3 regions of the Streptomyces sp. NPDC008092 genome follow, and region 1 is predicted to be linked to each of the others. Evidence: riboswitches for the same ligand, from Rfam matches in the RefSeq annotation. Region 1 holds a riboswitch; each other region holds the start of a gene.

The links. Region 1 has a riboswitch for cyclic di-AMP ahead of ACFZB3_RS10190 (transglycosylase SLT domain-containing protein). Riboswitches for the same ligand answer to the same signal wherever they lie in the genome.
Region 2: another riboswitch for cyclic di-AMP. It lies ahead of ACFZB3_RS16985 (transglycosylase family protein); the one in region 1 lies ahead of ACFZB3_RS10190 (transglycosylase SLT domain-containing protein).
Region 3: another riboswitch for cyclic di-AMP. It lies ahead of ACFZB3_RS23995 (NlpC/P60 family protein); the one in region 1 lies ahead of ACFZB3_RS10190 (transglycosylase SLT domain-containing protein).

What each region holds. Positions count from the first base shown of each region.
Region 1 is NZ_JBIBHY010000003.1:222,138-225,318, forward strand. Features, by position in the region: gene ACFZB3_RS10185 (Cof-type HAD-IIB family hydrolase) at 32-838, shown strand; gene ACFZB3_RS10190 (transglycosylase SLT domain-containing protein) at 857-1,345, opposite strand; cyclic di-AMP (ydaO/yuaA leader) riboswitch at 1,351-1,547, opposite strand; gene ACFZB3_RS10195 (polyprenyl synthetase family protein) at 2,686-3,181, shown strand, end outside.
Region 2 is NZ_JBIBHY010000005.1:107,974-111,154, reverse strand. Features, by position in the region: gene ACFZB3_RS16995 (cytochrome P450) at 1-440, shown strand, start outside; gene ACFZB3_RS16990 (transglycosylase family protein) at 655-1,650, shown strand; cyclic di-AMP (ydaO/yuaA leader) riboswitch at 1,845-2,018, shown strand; gene ACFZB3_RS16985 (transglycosylase family protein) at 2,023-2,706, shown strand; gene eno (phosphopyruvate hydratase) at 3,154-3,181, shown strand, end outside.
Region 3 is NZ_JBIBHY010000007.1:213,839-217,019, forward strand. Features, by position in the region: gene ACFZB3_RS23985 (Scr1 family TA system antitoxin-like transcriptional regulator) at 1-733, opposite strand, end outside; gene ACFZB3_RS23990 (ATP-binding protein) at 946-1,404, shown strand; gene ACFZB3_RS23995 (NlpC/P60 family protein) at 1,439-1,912, opposite strand; cyclic di-AMP (ydaO/yuaA leader) riboswitch at 1,916-2,100, opposite strand; gene ACFZB3_RS24000 (hypothetical protein) at 2,461-2,766, opposite strand; gene ACFZB3_RS24005 (ATP-dependent Clp protease proteolytic subunit) at 2,774-3,181, opposite strand, start outside.

The DNA.
Region 1 (3,181 bases):
CCCAGGGCCGGGCTGTCCGTATTCTCTGATCATGGCCGCACCCTCCCCGTACTCACTGATCGCCACCGACCTGGACGGCTCGCTGCTGCGCGGCGACGACACCCTCTCGGAACGGTCGCTCGCCGCGCTCGCGCGGGCGGCCCGGGCCGGTGCCCGGCACCTCGTGGTGACCGGCCGGCCGGCCCCGAGAGTGCGCCCGCTCCTCGACGACCTCGGCTGCACGGGACTCGCGGTCTGCGGCCAGGGCGCGCAGGTGTACGACGCCGGCGCGGACCGGCTGCTGTGGTCGGTCACCCTGGACCGGGAGCTGGCGGAGACCGCGCTCGGCAAGATCGAGGCCGAGGTCGGCCAGGTGTACGCGGCGGTCGACCAGGACGGCGTGGACGGGCTCACGCTCATCGAGCCGGGCTACCTGATGCCCCATCCCACGCTGCCCGCGCTGCGCGTCGCCCGGCGCGACGACCTGTGGTGCGCGCCCATCAGCAAGGTGCTGCTGCGCCACCACGCCCTGTCCGACGACGAACTGGCGACGACCGCCCGCTCGGTGGTCGGATCGCTGGCGACGGTCACGATGTCGGGGCCGGGGACCGTGGAACTGCAGCCGTGCGGGGTGACCAAGGCGACCGGGCTCGCGCTGGCCGCCGAACGGCTGGGGCTGAGCCCGGGACAGGCCATCGCCTTCGGCGACATGCCCAACGACATCCCGATGTTCGAGTGGGCGGCCCATGGGGTGGCGATGGCCAACGCCCACCCCGAACTCAAGGCGCTGGCCGACGAGATCACCACGTCGAACGAGGACGACGGCATCGCCGTCGTCCTCGAAAGACTCTTCGACTGACGCGGGGCGTCGGCCGGGTCAGTACGCGCCGTTGACGTTGTCGATCGAGCCGTACCGTGCGGCGGCGTAGTTGCAGGCGGCGGTGATGTTCGCGACCGGGTCGTAGATGTCGAACGACGTGCCGTCCACGTGGTAGGCCTTGAACGTCGGGTCGATGACCTGGAGCAGGCCCTTGGACGGGATGCCCTTGGCCGCGTTGGAGTCCCAGAGGTTGATGGCCCGCGGGTTGCCGGAGGACTCGCGCATCAGGTTGCGGTAGATGCCGTTGTAGGTGCCCGGGATGCTCTTCTCCCGCATGATCGCGAGCGACTCGCGGATCCAGCCGTCGAGGTTGTTCGGGTACCCGGCAAGGGTGGTCGAGGCCGTCGTGGTGGTGGACCCGGCGGCGGAGGCGGTGGTCGCCCCGATCAGCGGGAGGGCGAGAACGGCGGCGCCGGTTCCGGCGACGACAAGCGTGCGGAGGACGCGGTTACGGCGGGGACGGCGGTGCTGGGCGGCAGCAGGCATGGCGAAGTTCCTCTCCGTCGCCTGCGAGGTGAGCTGTCGGGTTCGGGCCCGGGGAGTGCCCGGCCGCACCGCCCGAAGGCGATGCGACTTCACCCCTAGCCGTTCCGGAACGACGTCTGTGCTGTGACGTCGGCCGCCCGGTCCGGCGACTTACCTGGGTCCCCCGCTCCTGCCGTGCGAATGAACTCGTCGATGGGTCACTACGGGCGGCGGCAGGATTCGGCGTCCGCCCGGCGAGCCGGAACGTATGCGAGAGCACATGTCCGAAACAAGAGCCTGATTCATACAACGTGCGGATTGACCTTGATCTGTGCCGTATGGGGTGCTTGATCCTTTGCGGTTGCCAACCCTCAACTGGCCCGCAGGGAAAGGGAAGGAAGGGTCGCCTAACAGCCTTTGTGGCAACCGGGCCGACGTGACCTACTTCACGAAACCGCAATAACGCCAAATCGGGCATAAGGGGCTGGTGGAATCCGTCTTTTTCCTGGTTCGGCGGAATACCGACCCGCTCGCATTAGTTGCAATTGCGCTCTCGGTTGTCCTGATGTGGATGATTTTTGCTATTAGTCCGAATTGCGGGAGTGGGTGCGCCTCGATGGCGGTCCCGCTCGCTCGAACGAGTGCCTCTGTCGTGCGCGCGTGCCGCCGGTCGGGCTCAACGGCAAGGTCGAGGCGGCTGGTTGACGGGTCCGGGTGCCGGGGGTGCGCCGAGGGTCGTTGTGTGCACGTGATTCTCGTCACTTCGGGAGGGGTGGGTCGGGGGAAGCGGGCCGGGGAGCGGGGATCGCCGGTCCGGGTGTCCACCGTGAGGACGGAACCTCCCCTGTGGTGCGAGTCGTTGACATGGCGGCAGCCCGGGCGGGGATGCCGGTCGGGGGGTATGGGTCCAGGAGGCGCAGGCCGGGGGCGGAGGCCGAGGGGTGCAGGCCGATCGATCGCGGAGGTCGTCCTGCGTGGTCCCGTGGAGGAAGGGGGTGCGGATGGGTGCGGGGTGCCGCCGTTCGTGCATCGTGTGCCCCCGCCGGCTTGGACGGGCGGTGGAAGGGGTACGCCCGGGCGGGTGGCGTCACCCGGGATCCGGACCCGGCGCGGAGCCCGATGCGGGACACGACCCGGGCCCCGGTTCGGGACAACTGTGGGCACTTCCTGTTAAGTCAGTGGATGTCAGGTCGTATCGGCTGATCAAAAACATAACGGTCGTGATCCGATAGCGCCCGGGGTGTAACCGTGGGCGCTATCGGTGATCGAAACCTGACCGGATACGCTGACTTGAGTGATGGCAGCGACCTATCGACAAACCGTGTAATCGCCAGTAGACACCAGCAGACAGGAGACCCCTCGTGACCGTCGTCGGGCCGTTCGGGCTGAGCGTGCGGGACCAGGCTCTGGAAGCCGATGTCCAGGCCGGATTGACGGCTGTCGAGGAGGGCTTGCTAGAAGCCACCAAGAGCGAGGTCCCGTTCATCACGGAGGCCGCGCAGCACCTCGTCCGGGCCGGCGGGAAGCGGTTCCGCCCGCTGCTGGTGATGCTCGCCGCGCAGTTCGGCGACCCGTACGCGCCCGGTGTCGTGCCGTCGGCCGTCGTCGTCGAGCTCACCCACCTGGCCACGCTGTACCACGACGACGTCATGGACGAGGCCGCCGTGCGGCGCGGTGTCGACAGCGCCAACACCCGCTGGGGCAACTCGCTCGCCGTCCTCACCGGCGACTTCCTCTTCGCCCGCGCCTCCCAGATCCTCGCCGACCTCGGCCCCGAGGCGGTCCGGGTCCAGGCCCTCGCGTTCGAGCGGCTGGTGACCGGTCAGATCCTTGAGACGGCAGGCCCGTCGGACGGTC
Region 2 (3,181 bases), on a different contig from region 1:
TGGAGTCCCTGGCCGCGGGCGAGCGCGGGCTGCTGGAGACCGGCGTCGAGGAACTGCTCCGCTACGACGGGCCGGTGGAACTGGCCACCTGGCGGTTCGCCACCGAGCCGGTCGCGATCGGCGGGCAGCACATCGAGCCCGGCGACCCGGTCCTGGTCGTCCTGGCCGCCGCGGACCGGGACCCGGAGCGGTTCGCCGAGCCGGACACCCTCGACCTCGCCCGGCGGGACAACCAGCACCTCGGCTACGGCCACGGCATCCACTACTGCCTGGGCGCCCCGCTCGCCCGCCTGGAGGGGCAGACCGCACTCGCCGGTCTCCTCAACCGCCTTCCCGACCTGCGACTCGCGGTGGACGAGAGCGAGTTGCGGTGGCGCGGCGGGCTCATCATGCGGGGACTGCGCACGCTCCCGGTGGAGTTCACGCCCACCGGTCGCTGAAGCCCTGTGCTGAAGCCCTGTGCTGAAGCCCCGTGCGGGCCCCTGCCGACCTGTACGGGCAAAAGGTGACCAGCGTTCAAGTCTGTGATCTTCACGTGATCTACGCGGCATTAACTTGTGACAAGTGATCGTCTGCCGATACGTTCACCCATCAGCGCGGCGCCCTTGCGGGACCCGCCGCGCCGGTCACCGCTGTCGCTCGAAAGGTTTCCGCATGCTCTCCGGGAACGGTCGTCACCGTCGCCCCCGCCAGGCTCCGGCACTCCTCGTCGCGGCCGGGGTGACCGGCTCCGCCATCGCCCTCCCGCTCCTCGGCGCGGTGAACGCCAGTGCGGCCGACGGCTCCACCTGGGACCAGGTGGCCGAGTGCGAGAGCGGCGGCTCCTGGAGCGCCGACAACGGCACCGGCTACTACGGCGGTCTCCAGATCTCGCTGGACGACTGGAGCGAGTACGGGGGCCTGGAGTACGCCGGCACCCCCGACCAGGCGAGCCGTTCGCAGCAGATCGCGGTCGCCGAGAAGATGCTCGCCGACCAGGGCACCAAGGCCTGGCGGACCTGCGCCCTGATCGCCGGGCTCTCGTCCGACGACGCCTCGGTGAACGTCGACACGGGCCTCGACAACTCGGGTGATTCATCCGGTTCCTCGGATTCGTCGGGCTCGTCGGACTCGTCCTCCGGGTTGTCGGACTCGTCCTCTTCTTCCGGTTCCGACTCCTCTTCGGGTGCCACGGACTCCGGGAGCGAGTCCGCCACCCCCTCGCCGAGTGCGAGCGCCGACAGTGACTCCAAGTCGGACGCCCCCGGCAAATCCACCAAGACGGACAAGTCGGAATCATCCGGCTCCGACACCTCGAAGGCGAGCGAGGGCTCGGCCGCTTCCGAAGCCGACGACTCGGACAATTCGTGGCAGACCGGAGGCTCTTGGAGTCTCGTCGACACGGGTGCCGTCGGCAGCGGCGGCAAGCACCGCGGCGGCTCGGCGGACGAAAGCGTGACAAAAGGTCAGAGTGCCACCTCCTCCGGCCGGCATGCCTCCCGTGACGGCGGCACCTACACCGTCCGCGACGGCGACACTCTCGCCTCCATCGCCGACTCCCTTGGCCTCGACGGCGGATGGCGCGCGCTCTACGACGCGAACAAGGCCGACATCGGTGCCGACCCGAACGCCATCGCTCCCGGTCAGACCCTGAAACTCGGCAGCGAATAGGGCGAAAGGCGGCGGGAGTTGGCGCCCCGCTTCGAGCCGAATGTCCGTTTTGGTGAAAGTGTGGGATGAGTCTCAGAAGCCCTGATCATCTTTGAAATTCACCGGATCGCCTGTTTACGGTCAAGGCCGCTCGTCACCACGAGCCCCGGCCGTCGCAACGCCGAGTCCTGCCAGCGGCCGTCCGGGAACAGTCGTCGCGTCATGCGCCGTAGGCAGGAGCGGGGGACCCAAGGTTAGTGCCGGGGCCGGTGGTTGAGACCGCCGATCCGGCTCGGGGTGAAGCCGCGCACCGACACACGGTGTGCGGCCGGGCAACTCAACCGGCCCGAACCCGACAGCTCACCTCGCAGGCGTCGGTGAGGGGATCGATCCATGCTGTTCTCCGGCAAGGGCAAGCACCGTCGTCCGTCCAAGGCCGTCCGCGCCATCGCTGTCGCCGGTGTCACCGGCGTCGCCGTCGCCGCCCCGCTGATGGCGGCCGGCAGCGCCTCCGCCGCCACCGCCTCCGAGTGGGACGCGGTCGCCCGGTGCGAGTCCGGCGGCAACTGGGCCATCAACACCGGCAACGGCTACTACGGCGGTCTCCAGTTCTCCGCCTCCACCTGGGCCGCGTACGGCGGCACGCAGTACGCCGCGCAGGCCAACCAGGCCACCAAGGCGCAGCAGATCACGATCGCCGAGAAGGTCCTCGCCGCGCAGGGCAAGGGTGCCTGGCCGGTCTGCGGCACGGGCCTGTCCGGTGCCGCCTACACCGGCAGCTCCTCCGCCGGCTCCTCGTCGAGCAGCAGCACCGGCACGAGCACCCGCTCGACCGACACCCAGGCCGCCTCCCGCTCCGCCGAGCGCCCGGCCGCCAAGAAGACCGTCACCACCCCGACCGGCAAGAAGGTCAAGAAGGGCGACGGCGAGTACAAGGTCGTCAAGGGCGACACCCTCAGCTCGATCGCCGAGAAGCACAAGGTCAAGGGCGGCTGGCAGGCGCTGTTCAAGCTGAACAAGGACATCGTCGACGATGCCGACTTCATCTACCCGGGCCAGCAGCTGCACCTGAAGTAGGGCGAAGCGCGGCACGGGCGGCCGCCGCGGGTATCGGCCGCAAGTACCGGCCGGAAGTATTAAGCGGCGCCCAGCTGAACCACAGCTCCCGCACAACCGTGGTCCCCATAGTGGAGACCACGTGAGGGTCACCCCCGTCCCCCACGGACCCCCGCTCCGGTGCGTTTTCCCCCGAACGCACCGGGGCGGGGTTTCTCTTTGCCGCCCTCCTGCTCTCCGGCCCCCCGTCCGGCGTCCGGCCCCCTTCTTGGCCCGCTCTTCTTCCGTTCTTCATCGGGACCCCCTTTGTTCCGCGCGTGAACAATGAGTACCGTCTGTGTGTCCACGGGCCGGTCGGTCGTGCCGGCCGACGGCCCTGGGACGGTTAGGCTCTAGTCGCAAGGCTGAGCAAGGGCCGCCAAGGCCCGCGTGCGCCCCGCACAACCAGCGTCACATCCCAAGAAGGAGATGCTCGTGCCGTCCATCGACGTCGTCG
Region 3 (3,181 bases), on a different contig from region 1:
TCGTCAACTGGTCGATAACAACCACGTCCAGATCAGAAGTGCTCGGAAATGAGAAGATTACGAAAGGTCCGGTGATGCCGATATGCGCCCCGGCCGCGAACGGCAGCACCTGGAGCCGTACTTGGGGCAGCCGGGCCGCCTCCACCAGCCGCGTCAGCTGCCGCGCCATCACCCCGGGACCGCCCACCTCCCGGCGCAGCACCGCCTCGTCCAGGACCGCGCTCAGCTCCAGCGGCGGATCGTTGCGCAGCACGTCCTGCCTGGCCAGACGCACCTCCACCAGGGCGTCCAGGGCCTCGTCGTCGCGCCCGTCCACGGCCGCCCGGGTCACCGCACGCGCGTACTCGGGGGTCTGCAGCAGCCCCGGCACGACCGAGGTCTCCAGCGTGCGCATCGCGCTGGCCTGTGACTCCAGGCTGATGAAATCCCGGTAGGCGGGCGGCAGCACCCCACGATAGGCGTGCCACCAGTGGTGCCGCCCCGCCGTGTCCTCCGACCCCGCCAACACCAGCAGCAACTCGCGCAGTTGCCCCTCGACCACGCCGTAGGCGTCCAGGAGTAACCGCACATCGGCCGGTTTCACACCGCTGGCGCCGGTCTCGATCCGGCTCACTTTCGACTGATGCCAGCCCACCAGACGGGCGGCCTCACCGCTCGTGAGGCCGGCGCCGGTGCGCAGTGTGCGCAGTTCGGCGCCCAGTTTCCGGCGGCGTACCGCGGGACCGTTCTGCATGGGCTACTCCTTACTCCTTGCGAGCCGCCCAAATACGGTCTGAGGTCGCAGAGTTCACCGCTTCGAGCGACAGATATATGCATATCTTGGTGGATCGCTCCCCGTGACCGGCCCGGTAATGGCAGTCTGGCGAAGAAGCACCAGTCCGGGACCGTACTCGAACCATCCGCACTGTGTCGGACTCCGGTCCCGAGGAAAGGGACGACGTCGCCATGGCAGACCACCTGGAAGCATCCGTCACTCTGCCGAGCGATCCCGCCTCGGTCTCCGCCGCCCGCTCCTATGCGCTGGACACCCTCGCGGAGTGGGGGCTGCCACCGGAGACGGAGACCGCGGACACCATCCGCCTCATCGTCTCCGAACTCGCCACCAACGCCGTGCAGCACACCTTCGGGCAGTCACCGACCTTCACGGTGGACCTCGTCCTCGACCGTGACGAGCAGCTGCGCATCGGCGTCACGGACAGTCATCCGCGCTTCCCCAAGAGACTCCCCGCCGCGGTCCAGCAGGACAACGGGCGCGGCATGGTCATCATCCGCTGGCTGACCGCCGAGTGCGGCGGCAAGCTCCGGGTACGCCCCACCCGGGAGGGCGGCAAGACCGTCTCCATCGAACTGCCCTGGACGATCCCGGCGGGCACCGTCACCGCGGCCGGCCAGCAGGAACCGTAGCCCTGAGCCCCTGCCGGCCCGCCGTCGGCGTGGGTCAGCTGACCCGGCCGTACCAGACGCTGCGCGTCCAGATCTTCTGGAGCTTCACCACGTCCCCGGTCTTCGGGGCGTGCCAGATCTTTCCCTTCCCGGCGTAGATGCCGACGTGGTACACGCTGGAACCCGAGTGGAAGAAGACCAGGTCCCCGGCCTTGCGGTTGCCGGCCGAGACGTGACGGGTCTTGTTGTACTGCTGGGCCGCCGTACGCGGCAGGGTCTTGCCCGCCTTCTTGAACGAGTACAGCGTCAGCCCCGAGCAGTCGAACCTGTTCGGTCCGGTGGCGCCCCACCTGTAGGGCGCGCCCTTCTTCGAGGCGGCGACCTGAAGTGCCTTCGTCGCCATCGTGGCGGCCGAGGCGTCGGAGGCGACACCCGGGATCACGATCGAGCCGCCCACGGCGGCGATGGTCAGCGCCGAGGCCGTACCGGCCCGGGCCATCAGCGACGGAACACGATTGAGCGCAGTCATGCGCAACCCTTCGTCAGCCGCCTGTGAAGGATGACCTGTCGGATTCGGGCTGGCGAAGTTGCCCGGCCGTGTTGCCACGGCTTCACCCCAAGGGCTGCTCGGCCCGGTCATGGCGCGACCGTGCCGGCGACCCGTCTTGCCTGGGTCCTCCACTCCTGCCGATGCACTTCTGTCGACGGGTCAATCCGGGCGGCGGCAGGACTCGGCGTCCGCCCGGACCGCCCCGCCGCTGTGGCGGGGGCTTGTCGTCAGACAGGGATCTTCACTCACTCGTGTCCGAAAATCCCAACGGAATCGGGGATTTGTGGGGTTACTCACCACCCACCCGTTCGGGTGGACAGCCCTGTGTTCGATTCTCCGTCAACTTCCCTGCGTAGCCCCGGACCTGCGCGGAAGCCGCTTCCGGGCACCCTCGCACGGGCAACCTGAGCGGCCCTCGCGGTCAGGTAAAACCACGCCACACTCCGCCGAACGGCGGTAACCCCTTTGGAGCGTTTCGACCCCGGCCCGGTCGCGCCGTCGACGCATCGCACGGATTCCGGCGGGTGTCACGGTACGCAGTCGGGCGGGAGTACGACGCGAGCGGTCCGGCGCTCACCGTCGAGCACCCGCAACGCCCGTGCCAGCGTGTCCCCGTGAAGCTCCGTCTCGCCCCGCAGATGCATCAGGGCCAGGGCGTCGCGCAGCTCGGACGCCGCGCGCACCAGCGCCTGCGCGGCGCGCAGCCCACGGTAGGTGTCCTCGTTCTGCGCCGGATTGATCCGGCCCAGTAGATCCACCACGTCCAGGTAACGGTCGATCAGCTCGCCCTCGGCGCGGGTCAGCGCGGGCAGCGGCGGGAGCTCCGGCAGCATCGGCGGCTCACCCCGCGTCCGGCAGGCCGAGCGGACCGCGGCGGCTGGGTACGACCCGGTCCACCAGCCCGTACGCCAGCGCTTCCGGCGCGTCCAGGACCAGATCCCGCTCCAGGTCCTGGTGCACCTGTTCGGCCGTGCGCCCCGTGTGCCGGACGAGCATCCCTTCGACCATCGCCCGGACCCGGTCCAACTCCGCGGCCCGGATGAACAGATCACTCGGCTGGCCCTGCACCGGCTCCGGCAGGGACGGCTGCTGGAGCACGATGCGCGCGCCGGGCAGCACGGACCGCTTGCCCGGTGTGCCGGCCGCGAGCAGCACCGCGGCCGACGCCCCGGCCTGCCCGAGGCAGATCGTCTCCACGTCGCAGGTCACGTACCGGACCGTGTCGTAGATCGCGGCCATCGCACTGTA